Regions from separate parts of the Streptomyces sp. NPDC047869 genome, predicted to be linked through region 1. Evidence: riboswitches for the same ligand, from Rfam matches in the RefSeq annotation. Region 1 holds a riboswitch; each other region holds the start of a gene.
The links. A riboswitch is a leader RNA that binds a small molecule or an ion and turns the genes downstream of it on or off. The one in region 1 is predicted to bind cyclic di-AMP.
Positions count from the first base shown of each region.

Region 2: it holds a riboswitch for cyclic di-AMP, as region 1 does, so the genes downstream of both, AB0924_RS13270 (C40 family peptidase) here and AB0924_RS20980 (transglycosylase SLT domain-containing protein) in region 1, are expected to answer to the same signal.
Region 3: it holds a riboswitch for cyclic di-AMP, as region 1 does, so the genes downstream of both, AB0924_RS23320 (peptidoglycan DD-metalloendopeptidase family protein) here and AB0924_RS20980 (transglycosylase SLT domain-containing protein) in region 1, are expected to answer to the same signal.

Region 1 covers NZ_JBEYRK010000015.1:145,672-148,936, forward strand. The annotation lists gene AB0924_RS20970 (FAD-dependent oxidoreductase) at 1-357, shown strand, start outside; gene AB0924_RS20975 (Cof-type HAD-IIB family hydrolase) at 442-1,254, shown strand; gene AB0924_RS20980 (transglycosylase SLT domain-containing protein) at 1,317-1,802, opposite strand; cyclic di-AMP (ydaO/yuaA leader) riboswitch at 1,806-1,992, opposite strand; gene AB0924_RS20985 (polyprenyl synthetase family protein) at 2,526-3,265, shown strand, end outside.
Region 2 covers NZ_JBEYRK010000008.1:115,339-118,603, forward strand. The annotation lists gene pcrA (DNA helicase PcrA) at 1-911, opposite strand, end outside; cyclic di-AMP (ydaO/yuaA leader) riboswitch at 1,209-1,367, shown strand; gene AB0924_RS13270 (C40 family peptidase) at 1,375-2,523, shown strand; gene AB0924_RS13275 (tellurite resistance/C4-dicarboxylate transporter family protein) at 2,596-3,265, shown strand, end outside.
Region 3 covers NZ_JBEYRK010000018.1:104,903-108,167, forward strand. The annotation lists gene AB0924_RS23315 (alpha-galactosidase) at 1-1,479, shown strand, start outside; cyclic di-AMP (ydaO/yuaA leader) riboswitch at 1,750-1,945, shown strand; gene AB0924_RS23320 (peptidoglycan DD-metalloendopeptidase family protein) at 1,950-2,915, shown strand; gene AB0924_RS23325 (SGNH/GDSL hydrolase family protein) at 3,170-3,265, shown strand, end outside.

The sequences.
Region 1 (3,265 bases):
CAGGTCCATGAGGTCGACCGGGTGCTGGGCGCCGAGGCCCCGGACGGCAGCCCGGTGCTCACCGTCCGCACCCACGGCGGCCGCGTCGAGCGGCTGGCCGCCGATCACGTCGTGGCGGCCACCGGCTACCGCGTGGACATCGCCGCGATGGACTTCCTCGGGCACGGACTGCGCACCCGCCTGGTGGTGAGCCGGGGCGCCCCGAGGCTCGGCGCCGGCTACGTCTCCTCCGTCCCCGGCCTGTACTTCACCGGACTTCCCGCGGCGTCCTCCTACGGCCCGGTGATGCGCTTCGTGTGCGGCACGGAGTTCGCCTCACCGCGTCTGGTGAAGCACCTGGCCGCGGCCCACGGCTGAGACCGGGAAGAGGCTCACGGCCGGACCTCAAGTCCGGCGAGAACCGGGTGAGTCGGCTGGGCGTGCGGTCCGTATTCTCTGATCATGGCCGCACCTCCCCCGTACGCACTGATCGCCACCGACCTGGACGGGACGCTGCTGCGCGGCGACGACACCGTCTCCGACCGGTCACTCGCCGCGCTGGAGCGGGTGAGGAGGGCCGGTGCCCGGCACCTGGTGGTGACGGGCCGGCCGGCCCCCCGCGTGCGGCCGCTCCTGGCCGCCCTCGGCTGCACGGGGCTCGCGGTGTGCGGGCAGGGGGCGCAGGTCTACGACGCCGGCACCGGCCGCCTGCTGTGGTCGGTGCGGCTGGACCGGGAACTGGCGGAGACGGCGCTCGGCAAGATCGAGGCCGAGGTGGGGCAGGTCTTCGCGGCCGTCGACCAGGACGGCGTGGACGGGCTCACGCTGATCGAGCCCGGGTATCTGATGCCCCACCCGACGCTGCCCGCCGTGCGGGTCGGCCGGCGGGACGACCTGTGGCGCGAGCCCATCAGCAAGGTGCTGCTGCGCCATCACACGCTGTCGGACGACGAGTTGGCGGCGACCGCGCGCGCGGCGGTGGGCTCGCTGGCCACGGTCACCATGTCGGGGCCGGGCACGGTGGAACTCCAGCCGTGCGGGGTCACCAAGGCGACCGGGCTCGCGCTCGCCGCCGGCCATCTGGGGATCACCGCCGAACAGGCCCTGGCCTTCGGCGACATGCCCAATGACATCCCCATGTTCGACTGGGCGGGCCGCGGTGTCGCCATGGCCAATGCCCACCCCGAACTCAAGGCGGTCGCGGACGAGGTCACGACGTCGAACGAGGACGACGGCGTCGCCGTCGTCCTCGAAGGACTGTTCACGGCCGGCTGACCGGGACGCGAACAGCGGCCCGTGGGGGGCGCCGGTCAGGTGGCGCCCCCCACGGGTGCCGGTCAGTAGGCGCCGTTGACGTTGTCGATCGACCCGTAGCGGGCGGCCGCGTAGTTGCAGGCGGCCGTGATGTTCGCGACCGGGTCGTAGGGGTCGAACGCCGTTCCGGCCACGTGGTAGGTGTTGAAGGTCGGGTCGATCACCTGGAGCAGGCCCTTGGACGGGATGCCCTTGGCGGCGTTGGAGTCCCACAGGTTGATGGCGCGCGGGTTGCCCGAGGACTCGCGGATGATGTTGCGGTGAATGCCGTTGTAGGTGCCCGGGATGTGCTTCTCCGCCATGATCGCGAGGGACTCGCGGATCCAGCCGTCGAGGTTGTTCGGGTACCCGGCGAGGGTGGTCCCGGTCGAGCCGGCGGAGTCGGCCGCGGAGGCGCTGGTCGCACCGGCGACCGGAAGGGCGAGCACGGCGGCGCCGGTGCCGAGGACGGCGAGCCTGCGGACGAGGCGGCTGGTGCGGACGCGGCGGGGCTGGGCGGCAGCAGGCATGGGGAAGTTCCTCTCCGTCGCCTGCGAGGTGAGCTGTCGGGTTCGGGCGGGGAGGTGCCCGGCCGTGCCGCCCCCGAGGCGGCACGACTTAACCCCTTGCCGTTCCGGTGACGACACGCGTCGTCCGGTCCGGCGAACTTACCTGGGTCCCCCGCTCCTGCCGTACGAATGAGTTCGTCGATGGGTGGTGTCGGGCGGCGGCAGGATTCGGCGTTCCGCTCGACTGGCCGGAACGTATGCGAGAGCACATGTCCGGAACAAGTGTCGGATTCACGTAAAAGCCAAGTTGACCTTGTTCTGTTCCGATTTGGGTACTTGATCCTTTGCGGCTGCCAATGTTCAACTGGCCGATGACGCAAGGGAGAACGGGTGGTGGCCGGGTCGGGCGGCCGGACGGGGGCGCGTGACCCAATTCACGAAATAGCAAAGTATTCCAAATCAGACATGGGGGATTTGGCGGTGAGGGTGAACCGGAGGGTGAGGGCCCCGCCGGATACCCCGTGGCTGATTTGCTGCGCGTCGTAAAAGGTGCATTAAGGCGCTTAATGTCCGTATTATCGGGTGGTCGGCAGTGCGCCGATCGTGGTCCGATGCCGTCCGTGCCGGACCGGTGGGCGCCCTCGGTGATCGAAACAGGACCGGATACGCTGACTTGAGTGAGGGCAGCGACCTATCGACAAACCGTGTAATCGCCAGCAGACACCAGCAGACAGGAGACCCCTCGTGACCGTCGTCGGGCCGTTCGGGCTGAGCGTGCGGGACCAGGCTCTGGAAGCCGATGTCCAGGCCGGATTGACGGCTGTCGAGGAAGGCTTGCTCGAGGCCACCAAGAGCGAGGTCCCGTTCATCACGGAGGCCGCGCAGCACCTCGTCCGGGCCGGCGGGAAGCGGTTCCGGCCGCTCCTCGTGATGCTCGCGGCGCAGTTCGGGGACCCGTACGCGCCCGGCATCGTGCCGTCGGCCGTGGTCGTGGAGCTGACCCACCTGGCCACGCTGTACCACGACGACGTCATGGACGAGGCGTCCGTGCGGCGCGGGGTGGACAGCGCCAACACGCGCTGGGGAAACTCCGTCGCGGTCCTCACCGGCGACTTCCTCTTCGCCCGCGCCTCCCAGATCCTCGCCGACCTCGGTCCCGAGGCGGTCCGGGTCCAGGCCCTCGCGTTCGAGCGGCTGGTCACCGGCCAGATCCTGGAGACCGCGGGCCCCTCGGACGGCCGCGACCCGGTCGAGCACTACCTGGACGTGCTGGGCGGCAAGACCGGCTCCCTGGTGGCGGTCTCCTGCCGGTTCGGCGCGATGATGTCCGGCGCCGACGAGACGGTCGTCGACGTGCTCACCCAGTACGGCGAACGGCTCGGAGTCGCCTTCCAGCTCGCCGACGACGTCCTGGACATCGCCTCCGACTCGCACGAGTCCGGCAAGACCCCGGGGACCGACCTGCGCGAGGGTATCCCGACGCT
Region 2 (3,265 bases), on a different contig from region 1:
CCCACCAGTTCCCGTACGAGGGCGTACTGGGCGTGGTTGGTGTCCTGGTACTCGTCGACCATGACGTGCCGGAACCGGCGGCGGTAGTGCTCGGCGACGTCCGGGAAGGCGCGCAGCAGGTTGACCGTCGTCATGATCAGGTCGTCGAAGTCCAGCGCGTTGGCCTCGCGCAGCCGTGACTGGTAGAGCGCGTAGGCCTGGGCGAGGGTCTTCTCGAAGCCGTCGGTGGCCTGGGCGGCGAAGTCCTCCTCGTCGATCAGCTCGTTCTTCAGGTTGCTGATCTTGGCGCTGAAGGACTTCGGCGGGAAGCGCTTGGGGTCGAGGTCGAGGTCGAGGTCGCGGCAGACCAGGGCCATCAGGCGCTTGGAGTCGGCGGCGTCGTAGATCGAGAAGGACGACGTGAAACCGAGCCTCTTGGACTCGCGCCGCAGGATGCGCACGCACGCGCTGTGGAAGGTCATCACCCACATCGCGCCGGCGCGCGGGCCGACGAGCTGCTCGACCCGCTCCTTCATCTCGCCCGCGGCCTTGTTGGTGAAGGTGATCGCGAGGATCTGGCCCGGGTGCACGTTCCGCGCGGCGAGGAGGTGGGCGATGCGGTGGGTGAGCACGCGGGTCTTCCCGGAGCCCGCGCCGGCCACGATGAGCAGCGGCGAGCCGGCGTGGACCACCGCGGCGCGCTGGTTGTCGTTCAGCCCCCGCAGCAGCGCGTCCGGGTCGATCACGGGACGCGGGGCGCCGTCGCGGTAGTGGGTGTCCCGGTCCGGCGGCACGTCGAACTTCCCGCCGAACAGATCGTCCGGAAGGGGCTCCGGAGCGTGATCGTCCTCGGGCGGCGGCGGGGGCTCCTCCGCGTGCCCGCGAGGGGCCTGGAGGTCCGCCAGGAAGCTGTCGTCAAAGAGGCTGCTCATCGCTCTACGAGTTTAGGGGGCCGCACCGACAACCGGTCCCGGCACCGGAAAGTCGGCACCCGTGAGGTCCGCGACAGGACACGGCAGCGGCACGTCGGCCATCGCGCCACGGCTGCGGCCGAACTCCTCACACTGCGGAAGCGCCTTGTCACGCCCGTATGAAACCGGCCCCGGGTCACGGAAATGTATCGGACATATGGCACAGCAACCTTCACAGGAGTCACACGAGTTGGCTAGGTTGCCGTCAGGCCGCACGACCCCTACCGGCGAACCTCGCCGGGCCGCGCGGCCTCCGCCGAGTCCGGTGCGCCCCTTCGCGGCGACCGGAGCCGGGGACCCACCGATCCCGGGGTGAATCGGCCGACTCCCGCCCGGGACGACGCCGTAGGGCAACCCTTCCGAACCACCCGCCCGAACCCGACAGCTAACCCGGTAGGCGGCACGTTGGAAGGAGTCGCCACCCTTGGCGTCGCACCGCAAGCCGGGTCCCCCGGGGACCCGCGGGACGGGCATCCGCACCCCCGTCCTGGCCACCGCCGCCCTCACCTCCGTGGCCGTCCTGTCCCAGACGGCCGGGGCCGCTTCGGCCTCCGCCTCCTCCGCGGGCGATGGCAGGCCGAGCGTGGAGGAGGTCGAGAAGAAGATCGACGAGCTGTACCGCAGAGCGGACCCGGAGGAGGAGCCCGCGGCCGTGCAGCGGGCTCGCGCCGAGGCCCCGCGCGCGGAGGCCGTCCGGCGTCCGGGCCTGTTCACGAAGGCCCGCGAGGGGCTGGCCCCGTTCGCCGCCGCTCCCGAGACGGCCGGCTCACTGCTCGCGGAGTACCCGGATGACCACTTCGCCCAGAGCCGGCTGATGAACCGGCTGGCCTCCCGGGTGAAGGGCGCGGCCGGGCGCGGGAAGGCTCCCAGGGCCCCCGAGGCGCCGGCCGCCGCACAGTACGACGTGAAGACGGCCAAGGCGGCCGTCCAGCACAAGCTCGCCACCGCGCGCGAGCTGCTGTCCCGGCTGACGGCTCCGGTTCCGGATCAGGCTCCGGCTCCGGCTCCGGTCCCGGTCGCGGATCCGGCTTCGCTCCTTGCCCCGGACCCGGTGCTGACGTCGGCCCCGGCTCTGGCCTCGGTCGCGGCTCCGCCCTCGGCCGGGGCCCCGCACTCGGCCCCGGCTCCCTCTTCGGTCCCGGCCCGGGCCCCGGAGCGGCCGCGGTCCGCGGCGCGGCCGGTGAGCGTGCCGCCCATCGCCCCGCCGGCCCCTGTCACCAAGGCCGAGAAGGCGATCGCCTTCGCCCGCGCCCAGATCGGCAAGCCGTACGTCTCAGGTGCCAGCGGGCCCGGCTCCTACGACTGCTCCGGCCTCACCCAGGCCGCCTGGAAGGCCGCCGGCGTCACCCTGCCGCGTGCCGCGCGTGACCAGGCCGGCATGGGCACCGCGATCCCGCTCGCCGAGGCGCGCCCGGGTGACCTGGTCTTCTTCCACGACGACAGCAGCCATGTGGGCCTGTGCACGGGAGCCGGGACGATGATCCATGCCCCGCGCCCCGGTGCGTATGTGCGCGAGGAGCCGGTCCACCTGGCGGGCGAGTCGGTCGTTCACCGGGTGGTGCGGCCGGCCTGACGGTGCTCTTTTCGGGCTCCACGCGCGTGTGCCCCGCGAGCGCCGGCGCCGCCGCTCCCTAGCATCGGGCGCATGTCCATACCCGGCTTCACTGGTCTGCGTACGTGGTGGGCGGGGCGTCCGTCGGCGGCGGGGGCCGCCGTCATGGCGAGCGGCATCGTGTCGGTGGGCCTGCATCTGACCGGTCCCGAGACGGTGTCGCTCGTCTTCCTGTGGCTGGCCTGCCTCGCCTGGCTGGCGCTCGCCGCCGACTTCGCCGTACGGCTGGTGACGCAGCGGCCGCGTTGGCTGGCCGAGGCGAAGAGCCCCGGCGCGCTCTCCGCGGTCGCCGCCACGACGGTGGTCGGCACCCGGTTCTCGCTGCTCGGCCGGCAGAGCCTGGCCGAGGCCGCCCTGGCACTGGCGGTTCTGCTGTGGCCGTTGCTGCTGCTTCTCGTCGTACGGCACTGGGGACGGCGCATGCCGGGGGCGGTGTTCCTGTGTTGTGTGGCCACACAGGGGCTGGCAGTGCTGGCGGCCACCCTGGCCGCGGCGGAGACGACGGCATGGCTCGCGCGCGCCGCACTGGTGCTGTTCTGGCTGGGCCTGGTCTTCTACGGCCTGGCGCTGGCGCGCTTCGATCCGCGTCAGGTGCTGGAGGGTGCCGGAGACCACTGGATCGCGGGCGGGGCGCTCGCCATCTCGGCGCTGGCCGGGGCGAAACTGCTCGCCGCCGACAGTGCGCGGCTGTACCTGTGGAACG
Region 3 (3,265 bases), on a different contig from region 1:
CCCTGGGTCGCCCTCGACACCGACGCCACCGAGGAACGCGGCGAGGTCTACGGCTGCGCGCTCGGCTGGTCCGGCTCCTGGCGGATCGCCGTCGCCCAACTCCCGGACGCGCGCGTGCAGATCACCGGCGGGGCCGGCCACGACGACTCGGGCCTGCTGCTCCTGGCGCCGGGGGAGTCGTACAGCACCCCCGTCTTCGCGGGCCTGTGGAGCGACGGTGGCTTCGGCGGGGCCAGCCGGACCTGGCACGCCTACCAGCGTGCGCATGTGATCCCGGACGCCGAGCGGGACCGGCCGGTGCTGTTCAACTCCTGGGAGGCGACGTTCTTCGACATCTCCGAGGAGCGGCAGGCGGCGCTCGCCCGGCGCGCGGCCGGCATCGGCGTCGAGCTGTTCGTCGTCGACGACGGCTGGTTCGGGGCCCGCACCAGCGACCGGGCCGGGCTCGGGGACTGGACCCCCAACCCCGACCGGTTCCCGCACGGCCTCGGGCCCCTGGCGGACCAGGTGCACGGCCTCGGCATGCGGTTCGGTGTCTGGGTCGAGCCCGAGATGGTCAACCCGGACAGCGACCTGTACCGGGCCCACCCCGACTGGGTGCAGTACCAGCCGGGCCGCAGGCGGACGGAACTGCGCAACCAACTCGTCCTCAACCTCGCCCGGGAGGACGTCCAGGAGTACCTGTGGGAGCGGCTGGACGCCCTGCTGTCCGGCGCCCCGATCGACTATGTGAAGTGGGACTTCAACCGCTGCTTCACCGACGCCGGCTGGCCGGGGGAGCCGTACCCGCAGCGCCTGTGGGTCGACCACGTCCGCGCGCTGTACGCCCTGCTGGACCGGCTGCGCGCCGCCCACCCCCGGGTCGCCTTCGAGTCCTGCTCAGGGGGCGGCGGCCGGATCGACCTCGGTGTGCTGAGCCGCACCGACCAGGTGTGGACCTCCGACAACACCGACCCGCTGGACCGGCTCGCCATCCAGCACGGCTTCAGCCAGATCCACCCCGCGCGCGTGATGGCGGCCTGGGTCACCGACAGCCCGAACACCCAGCTCAACGGCAGGATCAGCGCCCTGCGCTTCCGGTTCGTCAGCTCCATGGCGGGTGTGCTCGGTATCGGCGGCGACCTCACCGAGTGGACCGACGAGGAACTGGCCGAAGCCAGGGAGTGGGTGGCCCTCTACAAGGAGATCCGGCCGCTCGTCCAGCGCGGCGACCTGTACCGGCTGCGGCCCCCGACGGGCGGCCTGAGCGCCGTCCAGTACGTGCTCGGGGACGAGGCGGTGGTCCTGGCCTGGCTCCAGACGCAGAGCTACGGAGAGCCGGTACCGCGCGTACGACTGCGCGGACTCGACCCGACGGCATCGTACGAATGCCGCGAAACGGGCGAAGTTCACAGAGGTGCCGTTCTGCTGCACCACGGACTGCCGACCGGGCTGCGCGGCGACCTGGATGCGGCAGTTCTCCGTCTGTGTCGCATCTGACCCTTATGTCCTGAGTGGCCCGTTCATTCCAACTAGGTGTGGAATAAAGGCGCCTGGGGCAGCGGGGCGTGAGGAGCGTCATAACCGTGACCGTCCGCTGTTCGTCATGTCCACCTAATGCCCAAGCGAATACGGGAAATTGACTCGACCGCGCGGGTGCGAATTCACGCACCGTGACCACGAATTTCCCATTTGGATCTTCTGGCACCTGAACGCCGGGAATCGGTCGCTTGTTTCCGTGCGTCGGGCTCGCTTACGTTCGCCATCAATCCGGACGGAACGCCGAATCCTGCCGCCGCCCGGAGTCCCACACACATGACCCGTGCGCGGCAGGAGCGGGGGACCCGCCAGGTACGACTGCCTGTCCCGGTCTCCGCGACAGGCTCGGGGTGCAGCCGCGCACCGCGCGGCCGGGCAGCTCCAGCCCGAACCCGACAGCTCACCTCGCAGGCGCCGGAGAGGAATGCGTCATGCCCGCGAAGGGTAAGCACCGCCGTCCCAAGACCCAGCGTTTCACCCGTTCCGTCGCCGTCGCCGGAACCGGCGGTGCCGCACTGGCCCTGCCCCTGCTGGGTGCCACCGGAGCGCACGCCGCCACCGCGCAGCCCGTCTCCGGAAAGACCGTGCAGTCCGTGGCGAAGACGGCGGCCGGGAAGACCGCCGCGCAGCAGGCCATTGGCGTTCGCACCTACACGGTGAAGTCCGGCGACTGCCTCGCGAAGATCGCCGGCGAGCAGCACGTGAGCGGGGGCTGGCACCGGCTCTACGCGGACAACCGGCAGGCCGTCGGCGAGAATCCGGCCCTGATCCACCCGGGTCTGAAGCTGTCGCTCGGCAAGAAGGCCGCCGCCCCCACCCGCGCCGAGTCCCCCGCCCCCGCGCAGCCTTCGAAGGCCCGGGCGGAGGCGCCGGCGAAGACCGCCCGGGCGACCCCCGCCACCCAGGCGTCTCCGTTGGCCCAGGCGTCCCCGGTGGCCCAGGCCACCCAGGCCACCCAGGCCACCCAGGCCGCCGAGGCGGCCCCCGCCACCGGCTACACCCTCCCGGTCGCCGCGCCCACCGTCGGCACCGCGTACCACGTGGCGGGCAGCATGTGGTCCAGCGGCTACCACACGGGCGTCGACTTCGTCGTCCCCACCGGCACCTCCCTCAAGGCCGTCGGCGCCGGCACCGTCGTCTCCGCCGGCTGGGGCGGCGCGTACGGCAACCAGGTCGTCATCAAGCTGAACGACGGCTACTACGCCCAGTACGCCCACCTCTCGCAGCTCTCGGTGTCGGCCGGTCAGACGGTGACCCCGGGCCAGCAGGTCGGCCTTTCCGGCGCCACCGGCAACGTGACCGGCCCGCACCTGCACTTCGAGATCCGCACCACGCCGAACTACGGCTCGGACGTGGACCCGGTCGCCTACCTCCGCTCGCACGGCGTCGCCCTCTGAGCCACCGGCGCCGAGGGACACGCTCCTCACGCCCACCTGCCTGACACGCCTCCGAAGGCCGGACCCCCGATCCCCGGGTCCGGCCTTCGGTGTGTCCGGACGGTCCCCGTACCGGCCGTATTCCTGGGTTGGCAATTTCTTTAAGGGTGTCTCATCTCACCGCTCGTCAACCCCTGCCTACGGTCGCGTAAGTCACATCCGAAGGTGAATCATGGTCCGACGTGGCAGACGATTCGAAGAGTGACAACACATCAGTGATCGGGTCGTACGTGGCGGTGGGGGACAGCTTCACCGAGGGCGTCGGCGACCCCGGGCCCGACGGGGCGTTCGTCGGCTGGGCCGACCGGTTC